DNA from 2 places in the Cupriavidus sp. GW823-FHT07B10 genome. Region 2 is predicted to be linked to the other one. Evidence: riboswitches for the same ligand, from Rfam matches in the RefSeq annotation. Region 2 holds a riboswitch; the other holds the start of a gene.
What was found. Region 2 has a riboswitch for glycine ahead of gcvT (glycine cleavage system aminomethyltransferase GcvT). Riboswitches for the same ligand answer to the same signal wherever they lie in the genome.
Positions count from the first base shown of each region.

Region 1: linked by a shared signal. The riboswitch ahead of AC1Q6V_RS17955 (D-amino acid dehydrogenase) and the one ahead of gcvT (glycine cleavage system aminomethyltransferase GcvT) in region 2 are both predicted to bind glycine.

Region 1 covers NZ_JBXAGS010000008.1:4,779-11,866, forward strand. The annotation lists gene AC1Q6V_RS17955 (D-amino acid dehydrogenase) at 339-1,607, opposite strand; glycine riboswitch at 1,664-1,782, opposite strand; glycine riboswitch at 1,783-1,881, opposite strand; gene AC1Q6V_RS17960 (TonB-dependent receptor) at 2,038-4,365, shown strand; gene AC1Q6V_RS17965 (sialidase family protein) at 4,391-5,614, shown strand; gene AC1Q6V_RS17970 (TlpA family protein disulfide reductase) at 5,611-6,114, shown strand; gene AC1Q6V_RS17975 (Bug family tripartite tricarboxylate transporter substrate binding protein) at 6,140-7,088, opposite strand, start outside.
Region 2 covers NZ_JBXAGS010000015.1:50,744-57,831, forward strand. The annotation lists gene gcvP (aminomethyl-transferring glycine dehydrogenase) at 1-198, opposite strand, end outside; gene gcvH (glycine cleavage system protein GcvH) at 299-679, opposite strand; gene gcvT (glycine cleavage system aminomethyltransferase GcvT) at 768-1,895, opposite strand; glycine riboswitch at 1,994-2,119, opposite strand; glycine riboswitch at 2,141-2,228, opposite strand; gene AC1Q6V_RS25625 (YMGG-like glycine zipper-containing protein) at 2,306-2,533, opposite strand; gene AC1Q6V_RS25630 (UvrD-helicase domain-containing protein) at 2,817-4,913, shown strand; partial or broken gene AC1Q6V_RS25635 (ATP-binding protein) at 4,971-5,165, shown strand; gene AC1Q6V_RS25640 (ABC transporter substrate-binding protein) at 5,151-6,281, opposite strand; gene hemN (oxygen-independent coproporphyrinogen III oxidase) at 6,458-7,088, shown strand, end outside.

The DNA.
Region 1 (7,088 bases), on a different contig from region 2:
AGCAGTCATCGGCGCTATGACTGGTGCTGTCCTGGCTACGCTTGCTGCTTGGGGCGGGTTATATCTCTTCGGCGTTGTAGTTTCGCGCGGGACAGGAAGTTTGTTCGACACGAATCAGCATGCAGCGAATCTGTTCTTTGTTGGCTGGTTCGTGTCTATGGTCGCAGCCTCATTAATTGGTGGATGGCTTGGGTATTCATCCGGGCGAAAATAGGGCACACATCCACTATTTTTCAAGCGTATACATGCGCCGCGCCATGATTCCATCATGGCGCGGCGCTGTTCGAGCACGGTGGCCCTATCTTACAAATGGGAGAGGGGAGAAAACACCCGCGAACTCAAGCCTTGGCCAATGCCATCGGCGCACCCGCCGCGACTGCCACCCTCGCGCCGAGATGCTGGTCGACAACCCCTGCCACCATATCCGCCGTCACCGCCGACAAAGTCCACCCCAGGTGCCCATGCCCGGTGTTGTAGAAGATGCATGCCGCACGCCCGCGCCCCACGCGCGGCAGCATATCCGGCATCATCGGCCGCAGCCCGGCCCAAGGCACCACGCTGCGCGTGCTGACGCCGGGGAAGCACTGCTGCACCCATTCCACCAGCGGGCGGATGCGGTCGGCGCGGATATCGCGGTTGTAGCCGTTGAACTCGGCGGTGCCGGCCACGCGGAAGCGGTCGTCGCCCAGGCGGCTGGTGACCAGCTTGGTTTCGTCGTCGAGCAGGCTGACCACCGGTGCGGCGGCGCGGCTGGCCTCGTCGGTCAGGTTGACCGTGATCGAATAGCCCTTGACCGGATAGATGTTGACGCGGTCGCCCAGCCCCGCGGCCAGTGCGCGGCTGGCGGTGCCGGCGCAGATCACGGCGCCGTCGAAGGTGGAGGTGGCCGTGTCGGCTCCGTCCTGCACGGTCACGGTGGCGCGCCTGCCGTCGGTCTTCACCGCCCGCACGTCCTGGCCGTACAGGCAGCGCACGCCCAGCCGATCGATGGCTGCGGCCAGGCCGCTGGTGAACTTGTGGATGTCGCCGGTGGAATCGCTCTCGGTGAAGTAGCCGCCGTAGTACGAGCCGGCCAGCGTCGGCTCGATCGCGCGCATCTCCTCGGGCGTCACGGCGCGCCGTTCCAGCCCGCCCTGCGCCAGCAGTGCCGAGACCCGGCCGGCATGCTCGAAGCCGGTCTTGTCGCGGTAGATATGGAGGATGCCTTCCTTCTTCAGGTCGAAATCGATGCCTTCCTGCGCCGCCCAGGCGAACAGGTGCTCACGCGCCGCGATGGCCAGGCGCGCGGTCTCGATGGTGTTGCGGCGGTAGTGGGGGATCGCGGCGATGAACTCGGCGAACCAGGACAGCTTGTGCCAGCTGGGCCGGGGATTGACCAACAACGGGGCGTCGTTGCGCAGCATCCATTTCATGCCCTTGACGAGGGTCGACCAGTGGGTCCAGACCTCGGCGTTGGAGGCCGACAACTGGCCGCCGTTGGCGAACGAGGTCTCCATGGCGGCATAGCGGTGCCGTTCGAACAGCGTGACGGAGAATCCGCGCCGGGCCAGCGCGTAGGCCGTGGTGACACCCGTGATGCCACCGCCGATGACAGCGATTGATTTCATGATCTGCAGGTTCCAGGAACGTCGATGGTGGGAGCCCGGACGCAATATGCGTGGCGGACGCCCCCTCTGTTCTGGACCTGAGAGATTCACGCCACCCGGCCGCGAGGGCGGGGCGCGCTTGCTCCTTCGGTATGCCGGCGGACGATAGCGTCCGGCATTCTTCAGAGTGCACTGACTGGTGATGCCGGTCCTTTTGCCTGAGAGTTTCCGGGGCGGTTGCTCCTTCGGCGCTGTCCGCGGCGGGCGCCGCGACAGTCTCTCCCTGCATCACATTGGCTTGACGCCAATCCGGGCAATGTAGTGACAAGGCTCGACGTTGGATATGCGGGTTAACGCTTAGGCAGCCTGCCGCCCGCGTCGCTATGTCGCATCGGCCTGCGCCCCCGTGCCCCATAAAATGTCAGCGCTCGCTCTCGGGGAGAGGCGCCGTATGCTGCGCTCAGGTGGAGTGAGTCGAAAAAGACGACAACAAGGTTTTCCAGTGAAGAAGAATCGCATTGCACTGGCCGTTTCGGCGGTGCTGATGGGCCCCGCCGTCGCCGCCGCCCAGGTGGTGGACGCGCCCGAGCCGCTGCAGGAGGTGGTGGTCTCGGCCAAGTCGGAGCGCGCCGAGACGCCGGCCATACCGCCCAACACGCCCTCGCCGTCCTACGGCATCAGCCGCCGCCGCATGGCCGACTTCAATGTGGTGAACACGGAAGACGCCCTCAAGTACGCGCCCAACCTCGCCGTACGCAAGCGCTTCATCGGCGATATGAATTCGATCATCTCGGTGCGCAGCACCAGTTCGCGCCAGTCGGCGCGGGGGCTGGTCTATGCGGACGGCCTGCTGCTGTCCAACCTGCTGGGATCGGACTTCAGCTTCCCGCCGCGCTGGTCGCTGGTCAACAGCGCTGAGATCGAGCGCATGGATGTGCTGTACGGCCCGTATTCGGCGCTGTATCCCGGCAACTCGCTGGGCGCGACGGTGCTGATCACCACGCGCACGCCGGAGAAGTTCGAGGGCGATGCCAGCGTGCAGCTGTTCACGCAGCGCTTCAGCCTGTATGGCACGCACGACAACTTCAACGGGGTCCACGCCAACGCCTATGTGGGCGACCGCGTCGGCCCGTTCTCGTGGCTGGTCAGCGTGGACCGGCAGGACAGCAAGAGCCAGCCGCTGAGTTTCTATACCGCGGCGCGCTCCACGGCCCGTGCCACTTCCGCCGACAAGCCGGTCACCGGCGCGTACTTCGACCAGGACCAGACCGGCCGCGAGCGCGTGGTGATGGGCGTGAACAGCGAGGGCGTCACGCATACCGTGCAGGACCAGCTCAAGCTCAAGCTCGGCTACGACATCACCAATACCCTGCAGGCGCAGTTCACCGCGGCCTACTGGCAGCAGGACCGCTCCAGCGCCACCGGCAGCTACCTGCGCGATGCCGATGGCAATGTTGTGTCGAGCGGTCCCGTGAATATCGGCGGTTATCGCTATGTGATTCCCGCCAACGCCTTCGCCCCGAGCAATGGCGAGGACGCGCGCTGGCTCTATGGCCTGTCGCTGCGTACGCGCAACGAGACCGGCTGGAATTTCTCGGGCGTGGCGTCGCTGTTCGATGTCAGCAAGGACATCAGCCGCAGCGCCAACACCGTCGGCAGCGGGCCGGGCACGGTGACCTATGGCGACGGCACCGGCTGGCGCACGCTCGACCTGAAGGCCGACTACCGGCCGCGGCAGCTGCAGGGCGGGCACTGGGTCACGTTCGGCTACCACCATGACAATTACCGGCTGAGCAACACCACCTACAACACCTCGGACTGGCAGGCGGCCACCATCAGCGCCTTCAACAACGCCTTTGCCGGCAAGACCGAGACCCAGGCGCTGTATGCGCAAGACGCCTGGTACTTTGCCGAGGACTGGAAGCTGATCCCCGGCGTGCGCTACGAACACTGGCGCGCCTATGACGGCAGCCGCAGCCAGCCCGGCGTGGATATCGGCTACCCGGTGCGCAGCGAATCCAACTGGTCGCCCAAGCTGGCGCTGGAGAAGGCATTCGGGCAGGACTGGCTGGGCCGGTTGTCGCTGGGCCAGGCCTATCGCTATCCGACTGTCAGCGAGCTGTTCCAGGGCCGCATCACCGGGACCGCGTTGATCAACAACGATCCCAACCTGCAGCCCGAGCGGTCGTTCTCGAAGGACCTGACCTTCGAGCGCACGCTGGATTCGTCGTACTTCCGGGTCTCGGTGTATGAGGACGATATCCGCGATGCCCTGGTCAGCCAGACCAACACCACGGTATTCCCGACTGTCACCAGCTTTCAGAACGTCGACCGCGTGCGCACCCGCGGCATCGAGCTGGCCTATGACGCGCGCGGTGTGTTCGTCAGCGGCTTCGACCTGTCGGCCAGCGGGGCCTACAACCATTCGAAGACGCTTGAGAACGCCAACAACCCGGCCTCGGTGGGCAAGTACTTCTACCGCATCCCCAAGTGGCGGGCCAACCTGATGGGCACCTATCGCATCACGCCGGCCTGGGCCGGCACGCTGGCCATGACCTATTCGGGGCGGCAGTACAATACGCTCGACAATTCCGACGTCAACCCCGACACCTTCGGCGGCACCAGCAGCTTCCTGACCTTTGACGTCAAGCTGACGTACCGGCCCGCGAAGAACGTGCGCCTCGGGCTTGGCATCGACAACCTCACCGACCAGCGCTACTACGTCTATCACCCGTATCCGGGCCGGACGTTCTACGCCGAGGCGAAACTCTCCTTCTGAGCACGTGAACAGGCTGACCACAACCATGCAAGGCGTTCGCCCCGGTTTCCGCTTGATCGTTGCCGGGCTGATGATGGCCGGTGCCGCGCTGGCCGCGACCGCGCAAACGCACGGCGATCACAGCGGCCACGGCGCGCAGGCCAAGGCCGCGAAGATGAGCGAGCTGGGCACCGGCGCCGCGTTCGATCGAAACGGCAAGCTATGGGTCGCCTACAAGGACGGCCCTTACGTCGCGGTACGTGCATCGACCGATTACGGCCGCAGCTTCGGGCCGGCGCAGCATGTCAACAGCGTGCCGGAGCAGGTCGCCGCCGATCACGAAAGCCGGCCCAAGGTCGCCACCGGGCGCGACGGCGCGATCTTCGTCATCTGGACCCAGCCGCTGCCCAAGCCGTGGACCGGCTTTATCCGCTTTGCGCGTTCCACCGATGGCGGCAAGTCCTTCGCCGAACCGCTGACGGTGCATGCCAACCGCGACCAGATCGCCCACCGCTTCGACGCCATCGCGGTGGACAATGCCGGGCGCGTCTTCGTCAGCTGGATCGACAAGCGCGACGTGGTTGCCGCCGAGGCGCGCAAGCAGCCGTACGCCGGCGCCGCGGTCTACTACGCGGTCTCGGCCGATCACGGCAAGACCTTCCAGGGCGACTACAAGATCGCCGACCAGTCGTGCGAATGCTGCCGCATCGCGCTGTCGCCCACGCCCGACGGCAAGATGCTGGCGCTGTGGCGCCATGTATTCCCGCCCAACGCGCGCGACCACGCGCTGGCGCTGCTGGGCACCGACGGCAAGGCCACGCCGGTGCAGCGCGCCACCTTCGACGACTGGCGCATCGATGCCTGTCCGCACCACGGCCCCGGCGCTTCGGTGGCGCCCGATGGCACGGTGCACATGGTCTGGTTCAACGTGCGCGAAGGCAAGCCCACGGTCTCGGTGGGGCGCTGGAAGGACGGCAAGCTGCAGGCACAGCGCCCGCTGGATGATCCGCGTGCGCAGCATGCCGACATCGTCGCGCTGAACGACAACGAGATCGCGGTGGCCTGGAAATCGTTCGACGCCCAGCAGACACGGCTGTCCGCCATGCTGTCGCACGATGGCGGCAAGACCTGGCAGACGCGCAAACTGGCCGGCACGGAGCGCGACTCGGACCAGCCGCACCTGCTGCAGCACGCCGGCCGCGCCTACGTGCTGTGGCGTACCGAGGCCGAGGGCTTCCAGGTGTTCCCGCTGGGCAAGGAGGGCGCATGATGCCATCCCGCCGCAAGCTGCTCGCCGCTGCAGTCCTGACCCTGGCGATGACTGCCGCCAATGCCGGCAGTCAACCGGCCGAGCGCGTCGCCGTGTTCGCATCGGCCAGCGCCGCCCAGCTCGCAGCCAGCCAGCAGGGCAAGCCCTTTGTGCTGGTGGTGTGGTCGCTCGACTGCGTCTATTGCAAGCGCAACTTCGACGCCATCGGCAAGCTGCGCGCGCAGCATCCAAACCTGCGCGTCGTCACGCTGGCGACGGACAACCCCGACGCGCTGCCACAGGTGCAGCAACTGCTCCAGCGCGTCAGGCTCACGCGCAACGCGTGGGTGTTCGGGCACGAGCCGCAGGAGCGGCTGCGCTATGCGGTCGATCCGGACTGGATGGGCGAGATGCCGCGCACCTACTTCTATCGCGCCGATGGCCAGCGGCAGGGCGTGTCCGGCGTGATCAGCGACGCCGGCTGGGGCAAGCACCTGCGCTGGGCTGGCATCGCCGGCTGAGGCTGCGCCGGGAGCGGCTGTCCGCTCAATCCGGCTTGATCCCGGCGCGCGCAATGATGGGCTTCCAGCGCTGCTGCTCCTGCGCGATAAAGCGCGAGAACTCCGCCGGCGTGTCGCCCACCACAATCGCCGCATCCGCGCTCAGGCGCTCGACCGACGACTTGCTCTTCACTGCTTTCACGGTGGCGTCCGCCAGCTTGTCGGCGGCCGCCTGGGGCAGAGATGCCGGTGCCAGCAGGCCATACCACTGCGTCATCTCGAAGCCGGGATAGCCTTGTTCCGCAACCGTTGGCACGTCAGGCAGCTGGGCAATGCGCTGGGTCGTGCCGGTGGCGATGCAGCGCACCTTGCCGGCCTTGATGAACTGGATGATCGCCGGCGCGCCGACCGCGGCCGCGTCCAGCCTTCCGGACAGCAGGTCAGTGATCTGCGGACCGCTGCCGCGATACGGCACATGGGTGATGAAGGTGCCGGTCGCGGCCTTCAGGTATTCAAAGGCCAGGTGGCCGGCGCTGCCGTTGCCGGCCGAACCGTAGTTCAGCTTGCCGGGCTTGCTCTTGGCCAACGCCACGAACTCCTTCAGGTTCTTCGCGGGGACGTCCGGGTGGACCACGTACAGGCTCGGCACCTTGGACAGCAGCGAGATCGCGCGGAAGTCCTTGACGGGGTCGTAGGGCAGCTTCGGGAAGATAAACGGATTGACCGCCAGCGTGCCGATATGGCCGAGGATCAGCGTGTGGTTGTCATCGGCGCGCGCGACTTCGGCCATCGCGATATTGCCGGCCGCGCCGGGCTTGTTCTCGACGAAGACTGACACGCCTAGCAGCTTGGTCAGCTCCGCCGCGGTGGAGCGCGCCACGATCTCCGAGCTGCCGCCCGGCGCGAACGGCACCACCAGCCGGATCGGCTTGGCCGGCCAGGCCTGTGCGCGGGCCAGTGTTGGTGCCAGCGCGCACGCGCCCAGCGCGGCGGTG
Region 2 (7,088 bases):
GTCGCGGCGGCGGATGGCGGCGGGGATGACGGCGTCGATCAGCGCGGCGCGGCTGTCATAGCCGAGCACCTTCAGCATGTGCTGCTGTTCGGGGGTATCGGGGCCGATATGGCGGGCGGCGAAGGCGTCGCGCGCCTCCAGTTCGGCCAGCGTGGGCCGGTTCACTTGGGCGGCGTTCATGGGAAGCGGGGCGTTCATTGGCAAGAACCTCGTGGGGTGCGCGCCGGCCGGTGGTCAGCCGGGACGGCGCGCGTCAGTCTGCAGTGGCCGGTCCAACCATGGACCGGCGCGGCCGGCGTCAGGCGCCGACGCTGGCCTTGTAGGCGTCGGCCGACATCAGGCCGTTGACGTCGTCGCCGTTGGCCGGCTTGAGCTTGAACAGCCACGCGTCGAAGGCGTCGGCGTTGACGCTCTCCGGGGCAGCCGTGGCGGCCTCGTTGACGGCGATCACTTCGCCGGCCACGGGGGCGTAGATGTCGGAAGCGGCCTTCACCGATTCCACCACTGCCAGCGCGTCGCCGGCACCGACCGACTTGCCCACTTCGGGCAGTTCCAGGAAGACGATGTCGCCCAGCGCGTCCTGCGCGTGGTCGGTGATACCGATGGTGAGCGTGCCGTCGGCTTCGACGCGTACCCACTCATGCGACTCGGTGTACTTGAGGTCAGCGGGGAAATTCATGAAGGTTCTCCGGATACAGATTTGTTTCTTGTTGGGTGATGCCTGCCCGGCAAGCGCCGGCAGGCGAGGGCGACCGTTGGGTGAGCGCTTAGCTCACGAGTGCCTTGCCATTACGCACAAACGGCAGTTTAACCACAGTCGCGTTGAGTTTGCGGTCGCGGATCTCCACCTGCACGGTATCGCCCACGGCGACATCCTTGGGCAGGCGGGCAAAGGCGATGGACTGCGACAGCGACGGGCTGAAGGTGCCGCTGGTGATTTCACCGTCACCGGCCGGCGTGATCACTTTCTGGTGGGCGCGCAGGACGCCGCCTTTGTCACGCAGGATCAGGCCGAGGAATTGCTGGCGCGAACCGGCTGCGGCCAGTGCCGCCTTGCCGGTGAAGTCACGCTCGCTCTGCAGGTCAACGGTCCAGGCCAGGCCCGCATCCAGCGGCGAGGTGTTGATGTCCATGTCCTGGCCGTACAGGTTCATGCCGGCTTCCAGGCGCAGCGTGTCGCGCGCGCCCAGGCCCGCCGGGCGCACGCCGGCGGCGTTCAGCTTTTCCCAGACGGCGGCGACGTTCTCGGCCGGCACCACCAGTTCGAAGCCGTCTTCGCCGGTGTAGCCGGTGCGCGCCACCATGATCTCGCCGAGGGCCGGGTCCTGGACCACGGCGGCGTTGAAGGGCTTGAGCGTGTCCGACGGCTGGGTCGAGGGGAAAGTGCTCCACACTTTGGTGCGGGCGTTGGGCCCCTGCACGGCGACGATCGCCAGAGGCTGCACGCCTGCAGGCGCAACGTCCTCGCGGCGCGGCGTGATGGTCACATCGCTGCCGGTGGCGGCATTGCGCGCGCGGATCCATTCGATGTCGCCCAGCGCGGTGCTGGCGTTGACGACCAGGCGGAAGTGGTCCTCGGCAAAGAAGTAGACGATCAGGTCGTCGATCACGCCGCCTTTCTCATCCAGCATGCAGGAGTAGAGCGCCTTGCCCGGGGTCTGCAGCTTGTCGACATTGTTGGCCAGCAGGCCGCGCAGGAAGCTGCGGGTATTGGCGCCGGCGAGGTCGACCACGCACATGTGCGACACGTCGAACATGCCGGCGTCGGTGCGCACAGCATTGTGTTCTTCGATCTGGGAGCCGTAGTTGACCGGCATGTCCCAGCCGCCGAAATCAACCATGCGGGCGCCGAGGGCGCGGTGGATGGCGTTGAGGGGCGTGGCCTGGAGCGTCATGGAATCCTCTGGGGCAGTCTCGGTTGGCGAAAACAAAAAAGGGCCATCCGCCGCAATGCTCGCCGCGCCTGAATGTGGCGTGGCAATCCGCTGCGGCGGATGACCCCTCTGTCCTCGATACCTGAGAGATTACAAGGCGGATCCTGCCGGACCCCGTCCTCGTGCGCCCCTTCGGTGGGCACGCTCGCCACGAATGGCGGGTGCCGCTCTCCAGAGTTCGGCATGCATCGTGTGCATATTGCATGCCGATCCGATCGGTCCGTGGTGCCTGAGAGTTTTCGGGTGATACCCCTTCGGCGGCGCAGGCGATGCGCGCTCTCCCGGTCGGATGCGCGCAATGTACGGGAGGCCCCGGCCTTTGTCAAACGGGCCAGGGGAGCCTGCCGTACCTGTCGCTGCGGTGGTCTGGCTTACTTCTTCTTGTCGTCGGTGACAACGTTACCGATCACGCCGCCCACGGCCGCGCCACCCAGCGTACCCAGCGCGCTACCGTCGGTGAGGATGGCGCCGCCCACGGCGCCCGCGCCCGCGCCAATGGCGGTATTACGCTGCTTCGGGGTCATATCCGCGCAACCGGCAAAGGCCGCGACGGTCACGCCGATCAGGGTCACCTTGGTCAAAGTCTGCAGGGTTTTCATTATTGGCTCCGATGTGATGATTCAAGCATGTCAACCCCGCCGCGCAGGCCAGGGGGACATACTAGTTAGAGCGTTTGGTTGCGCGATTGGCTCCGGCCTTTACGAAGTGTTACGCCGGTGACACAACCGGCCGTGTCAACGCGGCTTGCGCTGACTGACCTGCCGCGGCCAGCGTGTTAACATCGGCAGCTTTGCCGCCGTGCCCGTTTCTTGGGTGCTGGCGTGTCCCGCCTGGCCTTCCGCTGTTCCTGCCGATTTCCCTGCCTCCAACCGCATCCCACGCATGACCCATGGCCTGAACTCCGCCCAATCCGAAGCCGTCCGCTACCTGGACGGCCCTTGCCTGGTGCTGGCCGGGGCGGGCTCCGGCAAGACCCGGGTGATCACGCAGAAGATCGCGCATCTGATCGAGGACAAGGGCTTCGAGCCGCGCCATATCGCCGCCGTCACCTTTACCAACAAGGCCGCCAAGGAGATGCAGGAGCGCATCGGCAAGCTGATGGAGGGCAAGACTACGCGCGAGGGCAAGCGCATTCCGCTCAAACAGCTGACGGTCTGTACCTTCCACTCGCTCGGGGTGCAGATCCTGCGCATGGAGGCCGAGCACGTGGGCCTGAAGCCGCAGTTTTCGATCATGGATTCGGACGACTGCTTCGGCCTGATCCAGGAGCAGCTCGGCACCACCGACAAGAAGCTGATCCGCGGCGTGCAGGGCACGATCTCGCTGTGGAAGAACGGCATGGTCGATCCGGAGGCAGCGATCGCGCAGGCCGCCAATGCCGACGAGCACCAGGCCGCGCTGGTCTACCGCAACTACGTGGCCACGCTGCATGCCTACCAGGCGGTGGATTTCGACGACCTGATCCGCCTGCCGGCCGAACTGTTCGCGCGCAATGAAGCGGTGCAGCTCAAGTGGCAGAACCGCCTGCGCTACTTCCTGGTCGACGAATACCAGGACACCAACGCCTGCCAGTACCAGTTGCTCAAGCTGCTGGCGGGCGGCTCGCACCTGCGCGCGCCGGCCTTTACCGCGGTGGGCGACGACGACCAGGCCATCTACGGCTGGCGCGGCGCCACGCTGGACAACCTGCGCGGGCTGCAGACCGATTTTCCGGACCTGAAGGTGATCAAGCTGGAGCAGAACTACCGCTCCACCGTGCGCATCCTGGAAGCGGCCAACGCGGTTATCGCCAACAATCCCAAGCTGTTCGACAAGAAGCTGTGGAGCGAGCACGGCATGGGCGACCCCATCGCCATCCACCCGATGAACGACGAGGAGCACGAGGCCGAGTCGGTGGTGTTCCGCCTGTCCGCGCACAAGTTCGAGCGCCGCGCGCAGTTCCGCGACTACGCCATCCTGTATCGCGGCAACCACCAGGCGCGGCTGTTTGAGCAGATCCTGCGGCGCGAGCGCATTCCCTATGTGCTTTCAGGCGGCCAGAGCTTCTTCGACAAGGCCGAGATCAAGGACATCTGCGCCTACCTGCGCCTGATTGCCAATCCCGACGACGATCCCGCCTTTATCCGCGCCATCACCACGCCGCGCCGCGGCGTGGGAAACACCACGCTGGAAGTGCTGGGCACCTTTGCCGGACAGGCCAAGGTGTCGCTGTTCGAGGCCGCGATGATGGGCGGTATCGAAGGCAAGCTGCAGCCGCGCCAGCTGGAGCCGCTGCGCGTGTTCTGCGAATCGATGGTACGGCTGGCCGACCGCGCGGCCAAGGATCCCGCCACCGTGGTGCTGGACGACCTGATGGAAGGGATCCACTACGAGGCCTACCTGTACGACAGCTTCGACGAACGGCAGGCGCAGTCGCGCTGGACCAACACGCTGGAATTCCTGGACTGGCTCAAGCGCAAGGGCACCAAGCCCGAAGGCGCCGAGGGCGAGGAAGCCACCGGTTTCGACAATGCCGACGGCTTCGGCAGCGAAGGCAAGAACCTGCTGGAGCTGACCCAGACCGTGGCGCTGATGAGCATGCTGGAAGGCCGCGAGGAAGATCCCGACGCGGTGCGGCTGTCCACGCTGCATGCGTCCAAGGGGCTGGAGTATCCGCACGTGTTCCTGGTCGGTGTGGAGGAGGGCATCCTGCCGCACTGCCGCGAAGACGAGGACATGAGCGACGAGAAGATCGAGGAAGAGCGGCGGCTGATGTATGTCGGCATCACCCGCGCCCAGCGCAGCCTGCATGTCAGCTGGTGCAAGAAGCGCAAGCGTGCGCGCGAAACCTACTCGTGCCAGCCTTCGCGCTTTATCGGCGAGATGAAGCTGGAGGAGGCGCCTGCGCCGGTGGATGAAACCCCGGCGATGAGCCCCAAGGACCGGCTCGGCGCGCTCAAGGCACTGCTGGGAACCGGCGGCAAGACGGCCCCGGGCTGAACGGGGCGCTACAGTCCCGATACAAAGGCATACCAGGCTGACAAGACGCCGGGTGCAGGCATACCTGGTATGGCGGCTGTGCTGCTCGAGCCGTTCTACTGCGTCGAATCCTCGCGCAGCCGCGCCACCGGCGGGGTCGGCATGGGGTTGTCGATCGCGGCCGACATTGCCGCGCGCCATGGCGGCGAGCTGACCCTGAGCAACCGCCCCGAAGGCGGCCTGCCCGCGCGCCTGTCCCTACCGCGCGGCTGACGCCGCCAGCGTGACGTACTGCGAGCCGCGCTGCCCGTGCGTGAAGTCGAGCGGGAAATCGCCCACGTCCACGCGCCCCTGCAGTGCCCGCCGCATCTCGGCCGCGCCGCTGCCGCGCAGGCCGGCCAGCGCGCGCGCCAGCCATGCCGCGCCGATATAGCCGGCCAGCGTGGCCGGCGACGGCGGCTCATCCAGGTATTGCTTCATGCGCGCCACGTGTTCCTTCACCACCCGCAGCGTGGCCTGTTGCGGCCCGGGCGCGACCTGGGTCAGCACCATGCCGCCGTTGTAGCCAGCGCCCAGGATTTCGCGCGCGGCGGTGGCGCTGACCGACGACAGCCCGACCAGGAAACCGTACCAGCCCTGCACCGCCAGCGCGCGGCCCAGTCCGGCGTAGGCGAGGGTATCGCCCGCCACGATCACCGCGCCCGGGCGGGTGGCGGCGATGCGCCGGGCGGCGGCCTCGGGATTGGCGTCGAGCGGCACCGCGCGCGTCCCGGTCTGCGCCTCCAGCCGGGCCAGCGACGGGGCGGCGAAGTCCGGCGCCAGGGCCAGCGCGATGCTGGTCATGCCGTAGCTGCGCAGCTGGCGTACCGCCGCGTCCAGTTCGGCCTGGTAGTCGGCACGGGTGAACCAGACGTTGTCGGCCGTCAGCGCAAGGCCCGACAGCGGCGCCACGATCTGCACGCCGCGCCGGCCCAGCTCGGCCGATGCCGCCAGCGCCGGCAACAGCCGGTCGCCCGGGCCGAACAGCAGCTCGGCGCGGTCGGTATCGGCCAGCGACACCGCCTGCGCCAGCGCGCGGCGCGGGTCGGGATCGGCGTCGCGGACCACGTGCGCGATGCGCACCGGGCCGTTGCCGGCGTTGACGGCGTCGAACATGACCTTGGCCCCGGCCAGGTAGTCGCGCGCAAGGTCGGCTTGTGCGCCGCCGCGGTCGAGCAGGTGGCCGACCACGATCGTGCGGCGCGCCTGCGACAGTGCTGGCCAGGCGGGCAGGGCCAGGGCCGCGCCGGCGGCGGCAAGCAGGCGGCGCCGGTGCCGGGCCGGTGCTGCCAGGTGCCTGCGCAGCGGTAGGTACGGCGGAAACATCGGAGTCTGGTCGGGAGTTGGCATTGCAGGGGGCAGGTGACGCGCGGGCCGGCGGTGGCGCGCAGCGTATCCGCCGCACATGACACCAATGTGACGCCTGCCGCCCGCAGGGTCCAATGCCCGCGCTTGACGGCGGTCAACGCGCCGGCGGCGGTGCGGCCCTACGATGGGCCGTCATACACTCATACCCCCGCGCCCCCATGATCCCGTCTGCCATACCTTCCCCTGCGCCCGACCGCCGCGCGCTGTCCGACTTCCGTGCGCTGGCCGGCCGCATCGACGGCAACGGCCCGCGCTATACCTCGTACCCGACGGCCGACCGCTTCCACAACGGCCCCGACCTGTCGCTGTACCACGACGCACTGGCCGCCTGCCGCGCCGACGCGCCGGCGCCGCTGTCGCTGTACCTGCATATCCCGTTCTGCGAGAACATCTGCTACTACTGCGGCTGCAACAAGATCATCACGCGCGACCATGGCCGCAGCGCCCGCTACGTCAACTACCTGGGCCGCGAAATGGCGCTGGTGGCAGACCGGCTCGGGCCGCGTCGCCAGGTGCTGCAGTCGCACTGGGGCGGGGGCACGCCGACCTTCCTCGACCCCGGCGAGATGCGCCGCGTGATGGCGCTGCTGCATGAGCATTTCGAGCTGGCGGCCGAGGGCGAGCATTCGATCGAGATCGATCCGCGCCGCGTCGACCACGCCCGCATGGCGCTGCTGGCCGAACTGGGCTTCAACCGCGTCAGCCTGGGCGTGCAGGATTTCGATCCCAAGGTCCAGCAGGCCATCCATCGCATCCAGCCCTTCGAAGAGACCCGCGCCGTGGTGGATG